Regions from separate parts of the Halopseudomonas xinjiangensis genome, predicted to be linked through region 1. Evidence: predicted binding sites of a transcription regulator. Region 1 holds the regulator's gene; the other holds the start of a gene.
The links. The regulator FliA, encoded in region 1, starts transcription of late flagellar genes. The targets are predictions, from matches to a motif close to CTAAAGTTTNNNNNNNNNNNGCCGNTAA.

Region 1 (11,575 bases):
ATACCCAGTTCACTGGCGAAGCGGACGATGCCTCGGGTCAGCGTCATGGCGTCGTCGTTGGCATCGAGGTGGCGAATCAGGCTACCGTCGATCTTGATGATGTCGACGTTCAGCCGCAGCAGGTGCTCGAAATTCGAATAACCGGTGCCGAAGTCGTCGATGGCGATACGGCAGCCCAACGCCTTGGCGCGATCAATGAACTCTCGAACCGGCTCGTAGTTTTCGATGCCTTCGGATTCCAGGATTTCGAAAATCACCCGTTGGGCGAGATCGTTGCCTTGCAGGCGGTCGAAAATGAATTCGGTGAGGTCGGTATCGAGGAGATCTTCGCAGGACAGATTGAGCGAAAACTCGTAACGGCTATTGGCGAACCGCCGGAAGCACTGGTCGACCATGGTCCGCGTTATATAGCGGTACAGTCGGATCTTCTTGGCGATCGACAGAAACTGCTCCGGACTTACCGGCTGCCCCTTGCGGTCGAGCATGCGTGCCAGACATTCGAACTTGCTGATCCGGCCAGTGCGGATATCCATGATCGGCTGGAAGAAGGGCACGATGCGGCCCTCGTCCAGCGCGGTTTTCAATGCGTTGGCCCAGATCAGATTCTGCTCGTAGGCTTCGCGCACCCGGTTCGCCGGATCGTAGACGAAATAGCTGATCTGGTTGAGCCGGGCGAGCTTCAGCGCAATACTCGCCGACGGCAGCAGTTCCTCGCCATTTAGCCGTGAGTTGTCCGGCTGTACCGTGCTCGCCGCACCGATGCTCGCGTGGACGGGAATGTCGTGGTCCTGCCAGGTGATGCGCATCAGGCTGACGAAGTTGACCATCTCTTCCAGGCGCGCCGGCAGCGAGGCGGGGGTGTGATGCCCAGGAATGATGACCGCCATCTCGTCCGCCGGCATGCTGTATAGCTCACAGCTGCGCCATGCGGCGCGGGTACGGATGAAGCGCTGCATATGGTCGGCCAACTGCCGGATGACGTGGTCGCCGCATTCGTGACCGTAGAAATCGTTGATCTGCTTGAACGCGTCGATATTGAGCAGCAGCAACGCGGCCGAATCGGTCTTGCGCAGCTCCACCAGCAGTTTTTCCCGGTTGGGCAAGCCGGTCAGCGAGTCCGTGTAGAGGGTGCTCAACTGGCGCAGGATGCTGGCGACCAGCAACATGATCAGCGCGGCGAGCACGGCGAAGACGGAGCCGATTATCAGGGCTACGCGCAGGTTGCTTTCGCGCATAGGGGTAAGCACTGCGTCGATTTCCGCCTGGGGTACGCCGATACCGAACACCAGTCCGGCGACCGTGCGCGCGAAGAACAACTGGTAGCTCGCGCCATCGACTGTCAGATTCATCGTCTGCATTGGCGAGCCGAGCTGCCGGCTGGAAACGATCTCTTCCGGCGCCTGAGGCGTGGCGCGTTGGTGCAGCTCGGAGCCAGAGATAGCCTGCATCAAGCGCTGGGCGTGCTGGACATCGTCTGATTCGGAGAGGCTGGAAAGGTTGCGGCTTTCGTTGTCGAGGAGGAATGAGAAACTGCCTGGTGTCACCTCGACACGGCTGACCAGGCGGATGATGTCTTCCGCGCGCCAGTCGGTGGAAGCGACACCGATGGTCTGTCCGTCGCGAGTGCGGATCGGCGTACTGAGACTGATAACGACCGTATCTATCCCGGCCTTGTAGTAGGCCGGGGTCCAGTGATAGCGGCGCTGCGGGTCAGCTTCCGTTTCGGCAGGCAGTAGCCGCAGGTAATCTTCACGCTCGAGATAGCTCCCGGTCATGTCGCGTTCGAGCAGCATCTCCTCGCCAGTGCGGTAGGCATACACCGCGTACGGGCCGGCTACGAGTGTATCCGGTTCGAACCATAAGCCGCCGCCGAAGGTATCCGGAAAATCCTCCAGGGTTTCGGTCAGCGAGGAGTCAAGCTGGTCGGCATTGTTCCGCCCAGCCTGGCGTGATTGCCAGTAAAGCAGCTGGGCGAGTCTGGCTAAATCCTTGGTGTTTTGCTCCATCAAATGATGGTGGGCATCGATTCGATCGAGGTTGCCGTAAAAACTGTCGGCAATCTGCCGCTGGCGCAGATCGGAGATGGTCTCTTCTGCGAAATCCAGGTTGAGCGAGGACAACAGCCACATGCCGAGCACGAACAATGCCACCAGCAGGCCCAGCACCAACATGATGGACCGCTTGACCGGGCTCGAGCCGAGCCATTTTCGTTGTCCCGGGATGGTCATGGACGCCGTCCTGCCAGCCCGGACTGCACCCGTGCCTGGGCATCGCCGAGTTGCTCCTCGGTCAGCTCCGGAGCGATGCGCTCGAGATGCTCGCGCGCGCGCTCATTGCCGTTGAGCATGGCTCGGCTAAGCCATACGTACGCTTCCCGATAGTCGACCGGCCCGCCGCGTCCCTCATAGTAATTCATGCCCAGCGCCAACTGCGCTTCTGCCGACTCCTGCTCGGCGGCACGGGTCAGCCAGCGCCGCGCTTCACTGGCGTTGGCGTGCTCCGAGGACGCGTACAGGCGGGCGAGAAGCAGCTGCGCCTCCACATCATTGCGCTCGGCTGCGAGTGTAAGGTAGCGAATGGCTTCAGCTGCGTTGACCGGGGCGCCGTCGCCTTCGAGGTAGGCCTGGCCAACCAGGTAGTTGGCTTCAGTCAGGCCGGAATCGGCGGCACGCTTGAGCAAAGCCAGCGCCTCGGCATCCTCTCCATCTTTTTGCAGGAGCCTGGCCATGAGCATTTGGCCGGCGGGATACTGCTGTTCCGCAGAAGCCTGGGCCCAGTGGCGGGCGGCCTTGTCTTCCTTGCTGATCAAGGCGATATCGGCAAGGTGATGCTGTGCTTTGGCGTCGCCGGCGCGCGCGGCCTGAAGACAGTCCCCATGGGCCTGCTGGAAGTTCTTGATGGCGTAAAGCAGATAGCAGCTGCTTGCCGCCTCTGACGGTGGCGAGCTTTGGCTTGTCGTGCGCACTACACTTGTTTCGGAGCGTGAGGCTAGGGTCGGTTCGGCGCGTTTCGCCGGTGTCGGCTCGACGCGAGTAGCCGTCCGGGCTGGTGGTGCCGGGTTCGCCGCCCTGGGGGCAGCCACGCTCTTCGGCTCGCTTTGCGGCTCGGGTTTCGCCTCGGCGACGCTCGTCTCCGAATTGACGCGCCGTTCGAAGCTGGCGATCTGGGTTGGGCACGAGAAGCTGTAACCGCGTCGGAAGCGCTCCAGGTTCGCCGGGGTGGCGTCACGTCGGGCGTAACGGTCGCCCACCGCATCGCAGCGTCTGTTACGCTCGGCGCGAACGCGGGCGCGCTCCCGAACGTAACGCGGATCGTTGGCATAGGTGTTGAGGTACTGCGTCAGCGGATCGATGCGAGATTGACGGAGCAGATTGTTGACTTCGTTGCGCCGCGCCGTGGGCGAGTCAGCTTTCAGATCGTTTGCGACTTCAGCCAACCGGCTGCGTTGCGCTGCAAGCATGGCTTCGGCGCGGTTGACGAACTCGGCGGAATTTTTGGCAACGGTTTGCCGGTCAGGCAGCGTGGTGCAGCCACCGAGCCCAATTGTTATCCCTATTGCCAGCATGTAAACGGTTACGCGCATCCAGAATCCCTGTTTCGGCCTTGATCTCGTTGGTACTCCTCAACCATGTCGTACGCAGCTCTCGGCACCTGCGCTTGAACCTTGTACGTGATTTATCGGTAGACCCCACGAACGTAGCATCCATGTGACATCGTAAAGCCGAGTTGGTGCCTTCGACGGCTTGGCTGGCAAAGCTGGAACACTTCTTGCGTAGGCCAGGCACTGACACCCTTTCTCGTCAACTTTTTGATGGAGCGCTTCAACGGCATGGCTGCAAACCATATGGAAACGATGCGCAACATGCGCACCAACATCGCCGGGTTGCGCAACGGCAGTTTGGGGGTGCCAATTCTCTTGCTGGTAATGCTGGCAATGATGATGTTGCCGGTGCCGCCGTTCCTGCTGGACGTGTTCTTTACGTTCAACATCGCCCTGTCGCTGGTGGTCCTGCTGGTGTGCGCCTACGCCTTGCGACCGCTGGACTTCGCCGTGTTCCCGACCATCCTCCTGGTGTCCACGCTACTGCGCCTGGCGCTGAACGTGGCATCGACCCGCGTCGTTCTGTTGTACGGGCATGAAGGCGGTGACGCCGCTGGTAAGGTCATCCAGGCCTTCGGCGAAGTGGTCATCGGCGGCAACTACGTCGTCGGTCTGGTGGTGTTCGCGATCCTGATGATCATCAACTTCGTCGTGGTGACCAAGGGTGCCGGGCGCATCTCCGAAGTCAGCGCGCGATTCACGCTGGACGCGATGCCCGGCAAGCAGATGGCGATCGATGCCGACCTCAACGCCGGTGTGATCAATCAGGAGCAGGCCAAGCTGCGCCGCATGGAAGTGGCCCAGGAGGCGGACTTCTACGGCTCCATGGACGGTGCCAGCAAGTTCGTTCGCGGCGACGCGGTCGCCGGCCTTATGATCCTGTTCATCAACGTCATCGGCGGCCTGGCCATCGGTATGGCCCAGCACGGCCTGAGCTTCGCCGATGCCGGTCGCATCTACGTATTGCTGACCATCGGCGACGGCCTGGTGGCACAGATTCCTTCGCTGCTGCTGTCGACTGCAGCGGCGATCATGGTCACCCGCGTCTCGACGTCCGAAGACATGGGTGCCCAGGTACAGCGGCAGATGTTCGCCTCGCCCAAGGCGCTAGCCCTGGCAGCGGCCATTATGGTGATCATGGGCCTGATTCCTGGCATGCCGCATTTCTCGTTCCTCAGTCTGGGTGCTCTGGCCGGCGCCGGCGCCTGGTTCATTTCCAAGCAGCAGAAAGAGAAAGCCGAGGCCGCGGCAGAAGTCGAACGTCAGGAAGCCCAGCTTCCGGCGGTACAGCGTCCGGAAACACGGGAGCTTGGCTGGGATGATGTGACCCCGGTGGATATGGTCGGTCTGGAAGTCGGCTACCGCTTGATTCCGCTGGTCGATCGCAATCAGGGTGGTCAGTTGCTGGCCCGTATCAAGGGCGTACGCAAGAAACTGTCTCAGGACATGGGCTTTCTCATGCCCTCGGTGCATATCCGCGACAACCTGGATCTGGCACCCAACGTGTACCGCGTGACCCTGATGGGTGTCGGCGTGGCTGAAGCCGAGGTCTACCCGGACCGGGAGCTGGCGATCAACCCGGGTCAGGTTTTTGGCGAGATCAAGGGGCTGGCCGGCAAGGACCCGGCGTTTGGTCTGGACGCGGTGTGGATCGAGCCGATGCAGAAGGATCAGGCGCAGTCCCTCGGATACACCGTGGTCGACGCCAGCACGGTGGTTGCCACGCATCTCAATCAGATACTCAACAAGCACGCCCACGAACTCATCGGTCATGAAGAGGTCCAGCAACTCATGCAGGTGCTTGCCAAGGCGTCGCCGAAGCTGGCCGAAGAGCTGGTTCCAGGCATGATCTCGCTGTCGGGTTTGCTCAAGGTCTTGCAGGGTTTGCTGCAGGAACAGGTTCCCGTTCGCGACATTCGGACCATTGCCGAGGCCATCGCCAACCAGGCTGGCAAGAGTCAAGATCCTGGCGCCTTGATTGGGGCAGTACGCGTTTCGCTTTCCCGCTCCATCGTGCAAAGCATTGTCGGGCTTGACGCCGAGCTGCCTGTGATCACTCTCGAGCCAAGGTTGGAACAGATATTGCTACAGACTATGCAGAAGGCAGGACAGGGTGCGGATGAAGGCATCATGCTCGAACCGGGAATGGCTGAGAAACTGCAGCGTTCCCTGGCCGATGCGGTGCAGCGGCAGGAAGTCCAGGGCAAGCCAGCGATTCTGCTGGTAGCCGGACCGATCCGCGGAATGATGGCGAAGTTCGTGCGTTATGCGACTCCCGGAGCCCACGTACTGTCCTACCAGGAAATACCGGATAGCAAGCAGGTCACCATCGTCGCGACGGTTGGCCAGCAGTAAAGCTCAGCAACAGACGCTCGGCGCAGCCCGCCAGGCAAACAGGACAATCGAGGTCAGCCATGAAAGTAAAACGTTTCTTTGCCGCCGACATGCGCCAGGCGATGAAGCTGGTTCGGGAAGAACTCGGTCCGGATGCCTCGATCATTGCCAACCGCCGGGTCGTCGGAGGCGTCGAGCTGACTGCAGCACTGGATTATGAAGCTCCGCGTCTGACTCCGCCGACGCCTGGTCTCGGCCAGGAATTGAAGAAGACTCAGGAGAAGATCCTCAGTGCCCGCGCCGAGCTGGAATCGGGCGAGCGCAACACCGGCGGCCCGCAGGTGAACCGTCAACTGTTTGGCGAGACCATGCGTCAGGCCGTGGAAAGCGGCTCGCCGGTTGCCCAGGCATTGCTGGCTCGCATGCAGAGCGAGCAGGCCAGCCAGCCGGCCGCCGCACCTGCGGCTCAGGTTGCCGCGCCGGCAGCGGAAGAGGGCGCAGGTCTCAGCGCCATGCGTGCCGAGCTCGCCGGTCTGCGCGAGATGCTCGAGACGCAGCTCGGCAGCCTGGCCTGGGGTCAGGTCAACCAGCATCAGCCTCGTCAGGCCAGCCTCTGGCGCCGATTGACTCAACTGGGTCTGCCGGCCGAGCTGTGCAAGGAATTGCTGAGCAGGGTGGCCGACATCACCGACACCCGTCAGGCCTGGCGGTTGCTGCTGGCGCATCTGGCGCAGAGCATCCCGGTCATCCGTGAAGAACTCATCGAACAGGGTGGAGTGATCGCCCTGGTCGGCCCTACCGGCGCCGGCAAGACCACCACGCTCGGCAAGCTGGCGGCACGTTATGTACTCAAGCACGGCAGCCAGCACGTGGCACTGGTAACGATGGACACCTATCGTATAGGTGCGCATGAGCAACTGCGCACGCTGGGCCGCATTCTCAATGTGCCGGTGCGTGTGGTTGACGAGCAGAACAGTCTGAGTGATGTGCTCGACGAGTTCACCGGCAAGCGACTGGTTCTGGTGGATACCGCTGGTCTTCAGGCTCAGGATCCACAACTGCGTGGACAACTCGGCGAGCTGGCTGCGCAGGGCAAGCGGGTCAAAACCATGCTCGTTCTGGCTGCCACCAGTCAGTACCGGGTACTCAAGGCGGCTTTTCACAATTACCGCGCCTGTGGCTTGTCCGGCTGTATCCTGACCAAGGTCGACGAAGCCGCCACTTTGGGCGAATCCCTAGGGCTGGCTATGGAACAGGGTTTGCCGGTAGCCTATCTGGCAGATGGCCAGCGTATTCCAGACGACATCAGCAAGGCTGTGGGTCACCAGTTGGTTAGCCGGGCAGTCAGCCTGGCAGGCAACGAAGCCCCGGCAGATCAGGCCATGGCCGACGTGTTTGCGGGTATATTGCATACCCAGCGGGCAAGCTAATGAATTTCAAGACAAGGTAATCGACACAGATGGCCATCAAACATCCGGTTCAGGTTATCGCGGTCACCGGCGGTAAGGGCGGGATCGGCAAAACCAACGTTTCGGTCAACCTCAGCCTGGCACTGGCTGACCTGGGCCGTCGCGTTGTACTGCTTGATGCCGACCTTGGCCTGGCCAACGTCGACGTCCTGCTCGGTATCAAACCCAAGGCAACGCTCGCCGACGTGCTGGAAGGCACCTGCGATCTGCGCGACGTGCTGATCACCGGCCCGGGCGGAATCCGCATCGTTCCGGCCGCCTCGGGCGCCGCGAAAATGGTCAACCTCAACCCGCAGCAGCATGCGGGATTGATCCAGGCATTCAGCGACATCGGCGACAATCTTGACGTGCTCATCGTCGACACCGCCGCGGGGATCGGTGATTCGGTCGTCAGCTTCGTGCGCGCGGCTCAGGAAGTACTGGTCGTTGTCTGCGACGAGCCGACCTCGATCACCGATGCTTACGCGCTGATCAAATTGCTCAACCGCGATTACGGCATGACTCGTTTCCGCGTGCTCGCCAACATGGTGAATACGCCGCAGGAAGGCCGTACGGTGTTTGCTAAACTGACCAAAGTGACAGACCGCTTCCTGGATGTCGCGCTGCAGTACGTCGGCGCGGTGCCCTTCGACGAAGCGGTGCGCAAGGCAGTCCAGAAGCAGCGTGCGGTGTATGACGCATTCCCGCGCAGCAAGGCTTCCATCGCCATCCGTGGCATTGCGCAAAAAGTGGATTCCTGGCCCCTGCCTGCCAACCCACGTGGGCACCTGGAGTTCTTTGTCGAACGTCTGGTGCAGCAGACAGGGTCGGGGCTATGAACGCATCGGCCAGTGGAGTACGCATGTATACCCGCGCCCAAAGTTCTGCCGAATATCAGGATCGTCTTGTCGAGCAATTCGCTCCCCTGGTCAAACGTATCGCCTATCACCTGCTGGGCAGGTTGCCGTCGAGCGTTCAGGTCGAGGATCTGATGCAGGCCGGCATGATCGGTCTGCTCGAAGCGTCAAAAAAATTCGATCACGGTAAAGGTGCAAGCTTCGAGACCTACGCTGGCATCCGCATCCGCGGAGCCATGCTCGACGAGGTGCGCAAGGGTGACTGGGCTCCGCGCTCAGTCCACCGCAACACACGTATGGTCAGCGACGCAGTACGTGCCGTTGAAGGTCGTTTGGGCCGTGACGCTAAAGATCACGAGATCGCTGCCGAACTCAATATGAGTCTCGACGATTATTACTCGATTCTCAACGATACCAGCGGCAGCAAACTGTTCAGTTTCGAGGATCTGCTCGAATCGGGCGGGGAGGCCGACGCGCACGCCGATCACGAGCCCTACGGCGGGCTTCAGGACGAGCGATTCCGGTCGGCGCTGGTCCAGGCTATCGATGGCCTGCCCGAGCGGGAGCGGTTGCTGTTATCGCTGTATTACGACGAAGAACTGAATCTCAAGGAAATCGGTGCCGTCCTCGGCGTCAGCGAGTCCCGTGTGAGCCAGTTGCACAGTCAGTGCGCGGCACGCCTGCGGGCGCGTCTGGCAGACTGGCGCAACGATTGATTTTATCGCCAGCATCCGGACAATGCCCGGGTAGCCAGCACACCGCAACAACGACAAGGCTGGCAAGGCCATTAGCATCTGATTAGCGAGTGCGAACCTGCACTTTCCCTGGTTTGTACGGAGGTCGACTTGGACAAGAACATGAAGATCCTCATCGTTGATGATTTTTCGACGATGAGACGTATTATCAAGAACCTGCTGCGCGACCTGGGGTTCACCAACACGGCCGAGGCCGATGATGGCAATACCGCCTTGCCGATGCTGCAGAGCGGTGGTTTCGACTTTCTGGTTACCGACTGGAACATGCCGGGCATGAGCGGCATCGACCTGCTTCGGGCCGTGCGCGCCGACGACCGTCTCAAGCATCTTCCGGTGCTGATGGTTACCGCCGAAGCCAAGCGCGACCAGATCATCGAGGCCGCACAAGCCGGCGTGAACGGCTATGTGGTCAAACCGTTCACCGCGCAGGCGCTGAAGGAAAAGATCGAAAAGATTTTCGAGCGAGTCCAGGCAAAGTAATCCGGGGTACAGGTTATGGCTTTAAGCAAGGATCCCGGCCAGGCGACTGCTCAGGAATTTGAACACTCTCTCAAGGATAACGCGCGGCAACTGGTCGAGTTTCTCGAAAAAGGCCAGTTCGGCGAAGCCATCCTCGTCATCCACGCCATCAATCAGGCGCGCGATCGTGGGCTTTACCACGAAGTCGGGCAACTGACTCGTGCGCTGCACAACTCCATCGTGAATTTCCAGATCGACACATCTCACGCGCTGGGTGACAGCGGCGAAGTGTCAAAGATATCCGATGCGTCCGATCGGCTCGACTATGTCGTCAAGCTGACCGACAAGGCGGCCAACCGCACCATGGATCTGGTGGAAAGTAGCGCACCTATCGTCTCGGATCTTGGTCAGGAAGCGTCCGCGCTCAAGGCTGACTGGGATCGTCTGCAGCGCCGCGAAATGGCCGCCACCGAATTCCGCGACCTGTACAGGCGGATTGGCGAGTTTCTCGAAAAGACCGAGAAATCCAGTGCACAGGTGTCCTCGCATCTTAACGACATCCTCATCGCGCAGGATTATCAGGATCTCACCGGACAGGTGATCAAGCGTGTCACCGCGCTGGTTCATGATGTCGAGGAAAGCCTGGTCAATCTGGTGCGTATGGCTGGTCAGGTCGACCGCCTCGCGGGTATCGATCATGCCGAGCCCAAGCGTGAGGAGAAAAAAACCTCGGACAGGGGTGAAGGTCCGCAGATTCATGCCGATATAAGAGAAGACGTGGTTTCTGGACAAGACGAAGTTGATGATCTTCTGTCCAGCCTTGGCTTCTAGGGGAGTGGGTGCATGAGTTTCGACGCGGATGAAGAGATCCTCCAGGACTTCCTGGTGGAAGCCGGAGAGATCCTCGAATTATTGTCCGAGCAGTTGGTGGAGCTGGAAAACCGTCCCGAGGATACGGACCTGCTCAACGCCATCTTTCGCGGTTTCCATACCGTCAAGGGCGGGGCCGGATTCCTCCAGCTCGATGCTCTGGTCGCCTGCTGCCATATCGCCGAGAACGTCTTCGACATCCTTCGCAAGGGTGAGCGTCAGGTCACCTCGGAACTGATGGACGTGGTGTTGCAGGCGCTGGATGCGGTCAACGGGATGTTTGCCGAAGTGCGTGAAGGCGAAGACCCGACGCCGGCTGATCCGGAGCTGCTCGCGGCCTTGTCTGTCCTCGCACAGCCCGCCGGTGAAGAGATTATCGCATCGCCTGTGGTCGCGGCGGTTCCGGCCATGGAGCTGGAAGCTGTTGCAGCTGAAGGCGACGATGCCGACGGCGACATCACCGATGACGAATTCGAACAGTTGCTCGATGCCCTGCATGGTGGTGAGCCTGCTGCTCCCACCCCAGCCAGTCCCGTCTCTGCAGCGACCGGCGAACCCGCCGTTGCTGCTTCCGGGGACGAGATCACCGACGATGAATTCGAGGCGCTGCTCGATCAGTTGCATGGTACGGGCAAGCCGCCGGTCGTGACCGACGCACCCAAAGCGCCCACCCCGGCCGCTCCCGCATCGGCGGGTTCGGACGAAAACATTTCCGACGATGAATTCGAGGCTCTGCTTGATCAACTGCATGGCAACGGTCAGGCCCCTGGCGTCATTGCTGCGAACGCCGCGGCTACGGCTGGCGCTGCACCGGCGAGTGAGCGAAGCGGCGTAGACGACCATATCACCGACGACGAATTCGAAGCGTTGCTCGATCAGTTGCACGGCTCTGGCGCCGCACCGGGCGAAGCAGAGGTTGCGCCGTCGAAGCCCGATGCGCCGGTAGCCAAACAACCGGCCAAGGCCGTGGCGAAACCTGCGCCCAAGCCGGAGCCGCAAAAGGCTGAAGCGTCTGCCGTTTCCGCAGGCAAGTCGGCTGCGCCTGCGCCTGCTGCCGACGCCAACGCAGCCGAGACCACGGTCCGTGTCGACACCGCTCGGCTCGACGAGATCATGAACATGGTCGGCGAGCTGGTGTTGGTGCGTAACCGTCTGGTTCGCCTGGGTGTGGCCAGTGGCGATGAAGAACTCAACAAGGCGGTGAGCAACCTCGACGTGGTCACCGCCGATCTGCAGAGCTCGGTCATGAAG
Region 2 (11,575 bases), 1.3 Mb from region 1:
CAAATCCCGCCAAGCGCCCTTGAAGAACGGCGTACAGCTGTAGAACACCACCGGGGTAGTCATGAGCAGGCTGGCCCAGCGCAGCAACGTTGCCATTTCCGGCGTCAGGTCCTGATTGAACTCCTCATACAGCCCCATGGTTGCCATCATTACCTGCATGAACATCAAGCCGGCGAGCCCGAGACGGCGCAGGTACTGGCGGTTTTCCCTGGCGATCTGCGCGCTGGCCTTGTCCGCTTCGTAAGGGTGCGCGCCGTAGCCGATGCGCTTGAGCTCGGCCATTACCGCTGACAGGCGCGTCTGGCTCGCATCCCAGGTCACGCTGAGGCGATGGTTGCCCAGGTTCAGGCTGGCGTGACTGACGCCTGACAGCTTGGTCAGACGTTGCTCTATAAGCCAGCCGCAGGCCGCGCAGGATATGCCTTCTATCAGCAGCTGTATTTCCCGCTGATCGCCGCTGGCACTCACATAACGCTGCTGCACGTCGCTGCGATCGAGCATCTCCAGCTCGTCCTGGAGGACAGCCGGCAGCGCTTCGGGATTGGCAGAGTTTTCAGTCCGGTGGCGGTAATACGATTCCAGTCCACCCGCGACGATCGACTCGGCCACGGCCTGGCAGCCGGGGCAGCACATTGGCCGGGTCTGGCCAAGAATGTCGCATGTCCACGGCGCACCGGTTGGGACCGGCTCGCCGCAGTGATAGCAACGGGTGGGTTGGAGCATGTCAGCGGTGGGTGAGCTGATACTGCTGGCCAGGCGCTATCTGCGCCTCATCGGTCAGTCGCCAGCCTTCGTCGCCAGGCTGCTGCGGATCGCTGAGATCGAGATAGTAGCGGCCGGTGATACCGGACTCGAGCTGGCCCGCGTACTGCTCACGACCAACGCGGCCCAGGGTTACCGACTGATCGCGCTCGGCATGGCTGGGCGAGATGAAGTCCAGACGCAGCTGGCCTGGGAGTACGTCAAGATCCCCATCCAGCTCCAGCCTTATCTCGCCGGTCAGGTCGTCGATTTCGAACGTGGCATTCAGACTGTACTTGCGCGCGAGCTGGTCGCGACCAAGGTGCATGTTGATGGCCCGGCCTTCCTTGTAATAGTTGTCGCGCACCATGCTGTCCTGATTGCTCATCGCGACGATCAGCAAACCGATGCCCAGCACCACCGACAGGACAAGAATGCCGATGATGAACCATGCCCATATCTGCTTGTACCAGGGACCGCCTTGGTCTTCTTCGAGCATATGTTTACCTGAGTGTGGGGCCCATGAACCGGCTTTCGGACGTAGCCGAGATGTCGGGATCATCTTCTGCGGTGACGCGGAACTCGATTGCCATGTTGGTCCCTTCGATGAACGCTGGATCCAACTGCACGGTTACCGGAAGCTGCAACATGCCATTGGGTCCGACGGCGAGTCGATTGGCTGGCATCTCCAGATTAAGCTCCGGATGACCTTCGACCGCAAGATCGAAGCTGCGCGGCTCGGACGTCTTGTTGAATATCTTGATGATATACACGTTCTCGATGTCGCCACCACGCGCCTCGCGATACAGAACGTTTCGATCGCGCTCGACCTCCACAGCCACCTCTGCCATGCCAGCGACGGTGGCGATGAACAGGCCGATCATGGTGATCAGGGCCAGGCCATAGCCGATCAACCGTGGACGCAGAAATTGTGTTTTCTCGCCTGACTGATTGTGCTCGGTGGTGTAGCTGATCAATCCGCGCGGATAGTTCATCTTGTCCATGACGGTGTCGCAGGCATCGATGCACGCGGCGCAGCTGATGCATTCCATCTGCAGCCCTTCGCGGATATCGATGCCGGTCGGGCACACCTGCACGCACATGCTGCAATCGATGCAATCGCCAAGACCAACCGATGCCGGTTCCACACCCTTCTTGCGTGGGCCGCGATCCTCGCCGCGCTTTTCATCATAGGAAATGATCAGCGTGTCCTTGTCGAACATTACACTTTGGAAGCGCGCGTAGGGGCACATATGGGTACACACCTGTTCGCGCAACCAGCCGGCGTTCATATAGGTCGCAGCGGTGAAGAAAAACACCCAGAACAGCGCCCAACCGCCCATCTCAAGCGTAAACAGGTCCGCCACCAACCCACGGATAGGCGTGAAATAGCCGACAAAGGTTAGCGCAGTCACCAGCGAGACGGCTATCCAGATGGAGTGCTTGGCTGTGCGACGGGCGAGTTTGTTGGCGCTCATTGGCGCCTTGTCCAGCTTGATACGGGCGTTGCGTTCGCCTTCGGTTACCCGTTCGGCCCACATGAAAATCCACGTCCAGACGGTCTGCGGGCAGGTGTAGCCGCACCACACGCGTCCGGCAAACACCGTGATGAAGAACAGGCCGAAGGCACAGATGATCAGCAGGAAGGACAACAGGAAGAAGTCCTGCGGCTGAAAGGTAGCGCCGAAAATATGGAACTGTCGGGCCGGCAGGTCCCAGAGCACAGCCTGGCGACCGTCCCACTGCAGCCAGGCCGTTCCGAAATACAGCAGGAACAGGAAGGCCACGCCAGCCAGACGTATGTTCTTGAAGAATCCTTTGTACGAGCGCGTCTGAATCTTCTCGCGCTTGGCGTACAGGTCGTATGTCTCGACCGTCCCCGGGGTTACATCTCTGACAGGAATCTGTTCGCTCATGGCAGCCTTGGTCATAGAAGAGGGGGGAGGGAGTCCGGCCGGAGAGCTCCGGCCGGAGTATTGCCGCATATGAAGACTATATGCGTAGACCTTGTGACACCATGCGACCTGGCGTCGCGGTGCGATTACTGCTCGCTGCGGTGGGCGCCGACGTCGACGGTTTCGCCTTCTTCCTGCGACAGGCTGTAGACGTAGGAAGCCAACATGTGGATCTTGTCCTCGCCCAGATGGGCCTGGGAGGGCATGTTGCCGTTACGGCCGTAGCGGACGGTTTGCTGGACCTGCAGCATGCTGCTGCCGTACAGCCACACTTCGTCGGTCAGGTCGGGCGCGCCCAGCATGTTGTTGCCTTTGCCTTCGGGACCGTGGCAAGCCACGCAGTTGGTCTGGAAGATGGTCTTGCCTGCTTCCAGATCCGCCTTTTCGCTGTCACGTCCGGACAGGCTGCGCACATAACCGGACACGTCGCGTACACCCTTGTCGCCAACCACCGCGAGCCACGCCGGCATGGCTGCCTGACGACCGAGGGTGATGGTTTCCTTGATGCGCTCCGGCGTACCGCCCCATAGCCAATCATCGTCCGCCAGGTTGGGGAAGCCGAATGCACCGCGGGCGTCGGAACCGTGGCAGACCGAGCAGTTGGTGGCGAATAGCCGCTGACCGATGCGGATTGCCTCGGGATCCTTGGCAACTTCCTCGACCGGCATGCTGGTGTAACGAGCGAAGATAGGCGCGAACTGCTCCTGCATGCGCTCAACTTCCAGCTCGTACTGATCAATCTGAGTCCAGCCGAGCAGCCCGCGATACTGACCCAGACCCGGGTACAGAATCAGGTAGACCGCGCCAAAAGCCAGCGTGGCGAGAAAAAGCATGAACCACCAGCGCGGCAATGGATTGTCGTATTCCTCAATGCCGTCAAACGAGTGGCCGACGGTTTCGTCGGTCTGGTCAGGCCGCTGTCCCTTGCGGGTAGCGAACAGCAACCAGACGATCAGACCCAGGCAGACCAGGGTCAGCAGGATGATGTACCCGCCCCAGAATTTAGTCATTTCTTCTTACTCCTAGCGTCTTCTTCTTTCTGCTCGCGGGCTTTTCTTTCGCTTTCGGTTTCATCGGCAAAGGGCAACTGAGAAGCCTCATCGAAGTCCTTTTTCTTGTAGGAGCTGTAGGCCCACAAGACGACACCCAGAAAGGCCAGCATCACGAAGATGGTGGCTATGCCTCGGAGAGTGTTGATATCCATGGTCTTACCTGCGGTCCGACAGGGCAGTACCCAGGTGCTGCAGGTACGCGATGACGGCGTCGATTTCGGCCACACCTTCAACAGCTTCACGGGCACCGGCGATGTCTTCGTCGGTGTAGGGGACGCCGAGTTTACGCAGCGCCTCCATCTTGCCGGCGGTGTGATCGCCTTCGAGAACCTGTTCCTGCAACCACGGGTACGACGGCATCTTCGACTCGGGGACGACGTCCCGCGGGTTGATCAGGTGTGCGCGATGCCAGTCGTCCGAATAGCGACCGCCAACACGAGCCAGATCCGGGCCAGTACGTTTGGAGCCCCACAGGAAGGGGTGATCCCATACGCTTTCGCCAGCAACCGAGTAGTGACCATAGCGCTCGGTTTCGGCGCGGAACGGACGGATCATCTGCGAGTGGCAACCAACGCAGCCTTCGCGAATGTAGATATCACGACCTTCCAGCTCCAGCGCATTGTAAGGACGCATGCCTTCTATCGGGGTCGTGGTCTCTTCCTGGAAAAACAGTGGAACGATCTGCGTCAGGCCGCCGAAGCTGATCGCCAGGACCATGAACGCGACAAGCAGGCCAAGGTTCTTTTCTACAATTTCGTGTTTCATCTAGATGTTCCTCAGGCCATCTGTGCGGCAGCGTCGGCTTCAGCAGCCTTCGACTGACGTACGGTTTGCCAGACGTTGTAAGCCATGATCAGCATGCCGGTCAGGAAGAATGCGCCACCTATCAGGCGAACCACGAAGCCTGGATGGCTGGCTTCCAGTGCCTCGACGAACGAGTAGGTCAGCGTGCCATCGACGTTCACGGCGCGCCACATCAAGCCCTGGGTGATGCCGTTTACCCACATGGAGACGATGTACAGTACGGTACCGATTGTCGCCAGCCAGAAGTGAGCATTGATCAGGCCGATGCTGTGCATCTGCTCACGACCGAACACTTTCGGAATCAGGTGATACAGGGAGCCGATAGAGATCATGGCAACCCAGCCCAGAGCGCCGGCGTGGACGTGACCGATGGTCCAGTCGGTGTAGTGTGACAGCGCGTTGACGGTCTTGATCGCCATCATCGGACCTTCGAAGGTCGACATGCCGTAGAACGCCAGCGATACCACCAGGAAGCGCAGGATCGGGTCGGTGCGCAGTTTGTGCCATGCACCCGACAGGGTCATCATGCCGTTGATCATGCCGCCCCAGCTCGGCGCCAGCAGAATCAAAGACATCACCATGCCCAGCGACTGCGCCCAGTCTGGCAGCGCGGTGTAGTGCAGGTGGTGCGGGCCGGCCCAGATGTAAATGGAGATCAGTGCCCAGAAGTGCACGATGGACAGGCGATACGAGTAGATCGGACGGTTGGCCTGCTTCGGCACGAAGTAGTACATCATGCCGAGGAAGCCAGCGGTCAGGAAGAAGCCCACCGCGTTGTGACCGTACCACCACTGAACCATTGCATCCGCTGCCCCGGCATATATCGAGTACGACTTGAACAGGGTTACCGGCATGGCCATGCTGTTAACGATGTGCAGCACGGCGACGGTCAGGATGAAGCCGCCGAAAAACCAGTTCCCGACATAGATGTGCTTCATCTTGCGCTTGGTGATGGTTCCGAAGAACACAAGGGCATAGGACACCCAGACGACAGCGATCAGGATGTCAACCGGCCACTCCAGCTCGGCGTACTCCTTGCTGCTAGTCATACCTAGCGGGAGAGTGATTACGGCACAAGCGATGACCGTTTGCCAGCCCCAGAACGTAAAGGCAGCAAGCTTGTCGGAAATCAGGCGCGCCTGAGAGGTGCGTTGTACCACGTAGTAGGAAGTGGCAAAAAGAGCACAGCCACCAAACGCGAAGATGACCAGGTTGGTGTGCAGCGGGCGCAGGCGTCCGAAGCTGGTCCAGGGCAGATCGAAGTTGAGTTGAGGCCAGACCAGCTGAGCGGCAATGAAGACGCCCATGGCCATGCCAACGATACCCCAGACCACCGTCATGATGGCGAACTGGCGTACTACCTTGTAGTTATAAGCTGTCGGAGTGGTAGCTGTGCTCATGCGAGATTCCACGGATAGCAATGGGTTTAAGGGGTTCAAAACGGCCGCAAGTATGAGGAAACACCGGTCCGTTTGCAATGACGCAAGTCAATGGAAACAGTGCATTCGGGCCTCTCTGGAGCGCGCTTTTTGACGCGTGTTTCCCAACTCTCCAATGGCAAATTGGGGCGGATTACATAGCGCATCAAACATGGTGCGAGAATGGAGCCTGCCGACAGGAAACTGCTGGCGAGCGGCCGAACCTAATAGGAGTTGTTACAGCGGTGGTCCGGCTAGCAGCAAGGGTAATCCCCTGGTCTGCTGATGTGAAGTTGTAGCGGAGCGAACGGCTGTGGCATCTTGTCGCATCTTTTCCGGCGAGGCATCAATGACCATTTCGCTGCGATTCAACGAGCCGAAGGGAGACACGGCCGGCATGACCCTGCTGCTGGCGCATGGTGCCGGAGCGCCGATGGACAGCCCTTTCATGGACAGTCTCGCCAGTGCGCTCGCCGAACGAGGCATGAGAATAGCGCGGTTCGAATTTCCTTACATGGCCGATCGTCGGCAGGATGGACGCAAGCGCCCGCCGAACCCCATGGCTCGACTGAAGGACGCGTTTCGGGAGGCAGCCGCTTCACTTGACGGTCCCGTAGTGCTGGCAGGAAAGTCGATGGGAGGCCGGGTCGCGAGCATGCTTGGCGACGAGGTCGGTGCCGCGGCAATAGTGTGCTTCGGCTACCCGTTCCATCCCCCCGGAAAACCGGAGCGCATGCGCACCGAGCATCTTCAGCATATAGCCACCCCGACCCTGATAGTGCAGGGCACCCGTGACCCGTTCGGCAAGCCCGACGAAGTCTCAGGCTATATGTTGGGCGGGAAGGTACGGGTCGAGTGGCTGGAAACTGGTGATCATGACTTCAGGCCGCTGAAGGCCAGCGGTCTGAGCCAGCAGATACTGGTCGAGCAGGCGGCTGACGCCAGCGTTCGATTTTGTACAGCTACGCTTCGCTGATTACAAGCCCATGGCTGCCGGCAGCACTGCAGCCGACATGGTGCCCCAGCGCCTTCCTTTCACCTCGATCGGCACATACAGAACGAAGACGATCACCGTCGAGCCGGGCATGACGAATGTGCCCAGGTTCAAATAGGTGCAGCTGGACATGATCCGTAGATCGGCCTGATTGCTAACGGCGAAGCGCTTGTAGTTGCTGCGTGCGGCGTCCACTTTGGGATCACCGGTAGGTGGCTGCGACGATGCGCTGCGGCTGGTCGCCAGATAGCCTTTTTCGTTGACCGCAGCCATGTAGACGATGCCATCCTTGCCGCCCTTGTCCCATTCGTCGAGCAGTGGCCGGATACGCTTGATGAACGGATCTGCCCAGCTGACGTCGTGCTTCGGCGGGTTCGTGTTGGGGATGGCCGTATAGCGCTGGTCGAAAAAGTCCACGCCGGTGTCGGCCAGTTCGTTCAGGCGGCTTTCCAGTTCGGCGCGACGCGACATCAGCAGTTGGGTAACGGCCTCCATCTGGCCTTCACCCAGACGGAATCCAGCCAGCGAACGCAGGGTGAGATTGGTGTTGTCACGCAGAGAGTCGGCCTGGGTGAAGGTCTGCTCCATGTGCTTGCTGATGGTGATGCTCAGTTCGCGAATCTCGCCGCCATGCTTGAAGGTCTCGGCATTGGTTGCGCTGAGCTCTTCCAGCGCGGCGCTGACCATCAGCAGATCATCGTTGGCGCCCTGGAAATCCTCGACCATTGCATCGAACTGGTCGGCTGCGCTGCTCACCGCAGCACCGGTCGATTCGGTTTGCTCGAGCATGCCGCGGGTCTGTTGCTCGGCACCGGCCATGGCCTGGGTCATCTGTTCCATCAGCTGGCTGATCTGATCTGCCGCGCTGCCGACCTTGAAGGAGAGGTTGCGCACTTCATCGGCTACCACAGCGAACCCGCGGCCCTGTTCCCCGGCGCGGGCCGCCTCGATGGCCGCGTTCAACGCAAGCATGTTGGTCTGCGCGGAAAAATCCTGGACGGTCGTGAGGATGTCGCGAATCTTGCCGGATGTCGAGTTCAGGGCGTTGACGTTGTTCTTGAAACCTTCCATCGACTGGCTGATCAGCTGCATTTTCTGGCGCGCATCGCCCATCTGCTCCTTGGAGCTGCGGGCGACCTCCAGATTACGCGCGTTCACTGCGGTGACGCCGCTGGCCCGAGAGGAAATATCCTGCAGTGCCGTGGTGGTCTGTTCACTGGCATGGAAGATCAGTTCGGAAAGTTGCTGCTGTTGGGTGGCGTCGCGCGCGGCCTGCTCAGCCAGGAGGCGGCTGGTTGCCGATGCGAGAGCGGTCCGCAGACTGTTGTTCTGCAGTTCAAGCATAACCGCGCGCAAGCGGTCGTTCAGTTGATCGAACAAGGCGCTGCTTTTGTCCCGGTCGGTGTCGGCCTGACAGCGTATACGCAGATCGATCTGCGGCCCGTTTGCATCAGTCAGGTGCTGTTCGAGTGAGCCGCTGCCCGCTCCCCTTGAGACTGCACGGTACGACAGAAACAGCGTCGCGGGGGCCAGTAGCGCAGCGATCCACAATAGTGGACCCTCGGACAGCCAGAGCAGGCTACCGACGAAAAACAGCTGACAGGCAACCAGCGCCATCCAGATTCCCTTGGACGAAACGGCCGCAGCTGCCGGAGCGGCTGTCGGCTTCACCGAAAATTCCGTGGTGTTCATGTCTACCCTCGATGCGCATGGGACGAAATATCTGTTTTTATAGGTTGAGTACGTTGACGGCGGAACACGAAGATTCCTTTCCTCGTCAAGGTTATCGGCTGGGGTGGGGAAAACCCTATAGGCTTCTTCGGCCATTTTGCACGGCAAAATGGCCTATACGGATAGTCGGTTAGCCGGCCAGAGAGGGTAGCCAGAGGGAGATCTGGGGAAACAGGATAAGCAGCACGGTTGCAAAGAGCAGAATCAGGATGAACGGCGGTGTCCCGCGGATGACATCGAAGTACGGACGGCGGAACACCGCCATGGCGGTAAAGATGTCGCACCCGAACGGTGGTGTGGCCGAGCCGATCGCCGCCTGCAGCGTGACGATCACCCCGACGTGCACCGGATCCAGGCCGGCCGCATTCACAGCGGGCATGAACAGCGGCGTCAGGATCAGGATGACGACGATCGGGTCAACGAACATACATCCTATAAAGAAGGAAATCGCAATCAGGCCGAGCACCATGGTCGGGCTGTCGCCGATCGAGGCGATAACCGGATCGAGGATAGCCTGCGGTATGCCGGCAAAGGAGATGACATAAGTGAAGGCGGTACCCGCGGCGACCAGGATGAACACGACGGCGGTTATCAGGCCGGTCGAGAGTGCAACGTCCCACAGCTCGCGCAGCTTCACAGCGCGCAATATCACGATCTCGAGCACCAGCGCATAGAGCACCGCGATCGCGGCTGCCTCGGTCGGGCTGAAGAAGCCGCCGTAGATCCCGCCGACCACCACCACCGGAAAGCCCAGGGGCAGGATGGCCTTCTTCGCCGCGCGGGCACGCGCGGCCCAGCCGACGCGCGGCTCCGGCTCGATGCCCATGCGGATCGAACCTATCCAGCAATAAATGGAGAACAACACCAACAGCAGGAAGCCCGGCAGGATGCCGGCAATGAACAGGTCACCGATCGAAGCGCCCGACACTACGCCATAAATGATCATGCCGATGCTTGGCGGGATTAGCAGAGCGATGTCGCTGGCATTGATGATCAAGGCCAGGCTGAACGAGTCCGAGTAGCCCTTCTCCAGCAGCTTCGGGCGCATCGGTCCGCCCATGGCAACGACGGTTGCCTGCGTGGAGCCGGAGACCGCACCGAACAAGGTGCAGCTCGCTGCGGTAGTAATGGGCAAGCCGCCACGCAGATGACCAACGAAACTCTGTACCAGGTCCAGCAGCCGGTTGGCGGTATGACCTCGCGTCATCAGGTCTGCGGCGAAGATGAATAGCGGAACGGCTGCCAATGCCCAGGAGCGAACGCCGCTGATCATCTGTCCCATGAGCAGGCCGACGTTGTTGGTATCCAGGGTGAAGAACATCAGCATCAGCGCGGCGGCGAGCAGTGGCACCATCATGGGGAAACCCAGCGCCAGCAGCACGAACATGGTAACGAAGGTAATGGTCAGCATAAGCGGGCTAGGGTCTCAGATACTGGGATTGTTGGGCACTTCGTCGTAGCGCTCTTTTTCCGAAAACGACCGGTAGGTGTCCTTCGAAATCAGGTTTCTCGCCACGGTCAGCCAGTACTGAATGCCGGCCAGCGCGAAGCCTACCGGTGCGGCCATGTAGGGGATCCACAGCGGAATCTGTAGTGCGGAGGAGCGGCGTCCCCGATCCTGGATGGCGCTGACGTAATCCCAGGCATGCCATGCCAGGTAGAACATCAGCGCACCGGTGACGATATGGATGAACATCAGCAGGAGCTTGCGTGGTTTGCCGCGAAGCTGATCGTAGAAGGCCGACATGGAGATGTGTCGAGCCTTGCGCACACCGTACCCGAGACCGGCAAAAGTCATGATCACCATGCTCATGCGCGTCAGTTCGACCTGACCGGTCACGCCGGTGCCGAAAATCTGCCGGCCCAGCACGTGAACGATAAGAAGCCCCGAAAGGAACAGCACGCTCCCGCCGAGGATGAATTCTTCGATGTGTTCTGCAGTGCGGTCGAGTACTCCCAGCACTTTAGTGAGCGACGCTTTGGACGAGTTGCTGGCCGATGTGTCGGCAGGCTCGGGCATCCGTCTGTCCCCTTGTTTTCGTGTCTGTACTCGACATGGAGTCGACAGCAGAATGGATACGTTGTCCAACGCGCCGGTCACACAAGGGCGCCAACTCGTCGTCTCGTTTCTTTTTGACCATAACCCATGGCATTAGTTTTTGCACGGCGTGGACATATCAGGGTCCTATGTTATGGTTATAAGAGTTATCCAGAACAATACATAGGGAGCGTTCCATGAACTGGCGTAATAGCTGTATTGGTGTGGCAGCACTGGCCCTGGCGGCCTGCGGATCGGAGAACAAGGAAGACACCGAAGTATCGGCCGGAGTCGAAGAGCAGACCTCGACCGGACAGGTGGAAATCTGGCGCTTCGGCCTGGAGGAAATCGAAGGTAGCGTACAGCACGAATACGGCACGCGGTTCTCGGAGCTCATCAGCCAGCGCACCGATGGTGCGGTTGAAGTGAGGTTGTTCCCCTATGGCCAGCTCGGCGGTCTGACCGACATCTATGATCAGGTCCAGTCCGGCGCAATCGAGCTGGCGTTCGGTTCGGGCTTTCTCGGCGGGACGGTTCCCGAATCGCAGCTGTTCAGCCTGAACTTCGTTCTGACCGAAGATGAGAAGCGCAACGCGGAGCTGCTCAACGATCCGGAATTCCGCAAGCATGATGCGTTGGTCGGAGCCTTCAACGAGCGCGACCTGCATCCGCTGGCGATCGTTCCGGAAGGCTGGCAGGTCTGGACCGCCAACAAGGAAATCCGCACGCCACAGGACTTCGATGGCGTGGCAATCCGTACCATGGACAACCGCCTGCTGCGCGAGACGTACAGCGCCTATGGTGCCGACCCGACCACCATGGAATACGGCGAAGTGTTCAGC

Region 2: the regulator FliA is predicted to act here: its motif matches at 8,748-8,775, upstream of BLT85_RS08900 (methyl-accepting chemotaxis protein).

Annotation. Positions count from the first base shown of each region.
Region 1 covers NZ_LT629736.1:689,237-700,811, forward strand. Annotated here, with positions in the region: gene BLT85_RS03165 (bifunctional diguanylate cyclase/phosphodiesterase) at 1-2,228, opposite strand, end outside; gene BLT85_RS03170 (tetratricopeptide repeat protein) at 2,225-3,583, opposite strand; gene flhA (flagellar biosynthesis protein FlhA) at 3,845-5,956, shown strand; gene flhF (flagellar biosynthesis protein FlhF) at 6,016-7,365, shown strand; gene fleN (flagellar synthesis regulator FleN) at 7,395-8,222, shown strand; gene BLT85_RS03190 (RNA polymerase sigma factor FliA) at 8,219-8,956, shown strand; gene BLT85_RS03195 (chemotaxis response regulator CheY) at 9,098-9,475, shown strand; gene BLT85_RS03200 (protein phosphatase CheZ) at 9,491-10,285, shown strand; gene BLT85_RS03205 (chemotaxis protein CheA) at 10,298-11,575, shown strand, end outside.
Region 2 covers NZ_LT629736.1:1,945,332-1,956,906, reverse strand. Annotated here, with positions in the region: gene BLT85_RS08940 (heavy metal translocating P-type ATPase) at 1-723, opposite strand, end outside; gene BLT85_RS08935 (FixH family protein) at 725-1,240, opposite strand; gene ccoG (cytochrome c oxidase accessory protein CcoG) at 1,245-2,657, opposite strand; gene ccoP (cytochrome-c oxidase, cbb3-type subunit III) at 2,783-3,706, opposite strand; gene BLT85_RS08920 (cbb3-type cytochrome oxidase subunit 3) at 3,703-3,900, opposite strand; gene ccoO (cytochrome-c oxidase, cbb3-type subunit II) at 3,905-4,513, opposite strand; gene ccoN (cytochrome-c oxidase, cbb3-type subunit I) at 4,525-5,952, opposite strand; gene BLT85_RS08905 (alpha/beta fold hydrolase) at 6,320-6,946, shown strand; gene BLT85_RS08900 (methyl-accepting chemotaxis protein) at 6,947-8,656, opposite strand; gene BLT85_RS08895 (TRAP transporter large permease) at 8,826-10,106, opposite strand; gene BLT85_RS08890 (TRAP transporter small permease) at 10,122-10,715, opposite strand; gene BLT85_RS08885 (TRAP transporter substrate-binding protein) at 10,931-11,575, shown strand, end outside.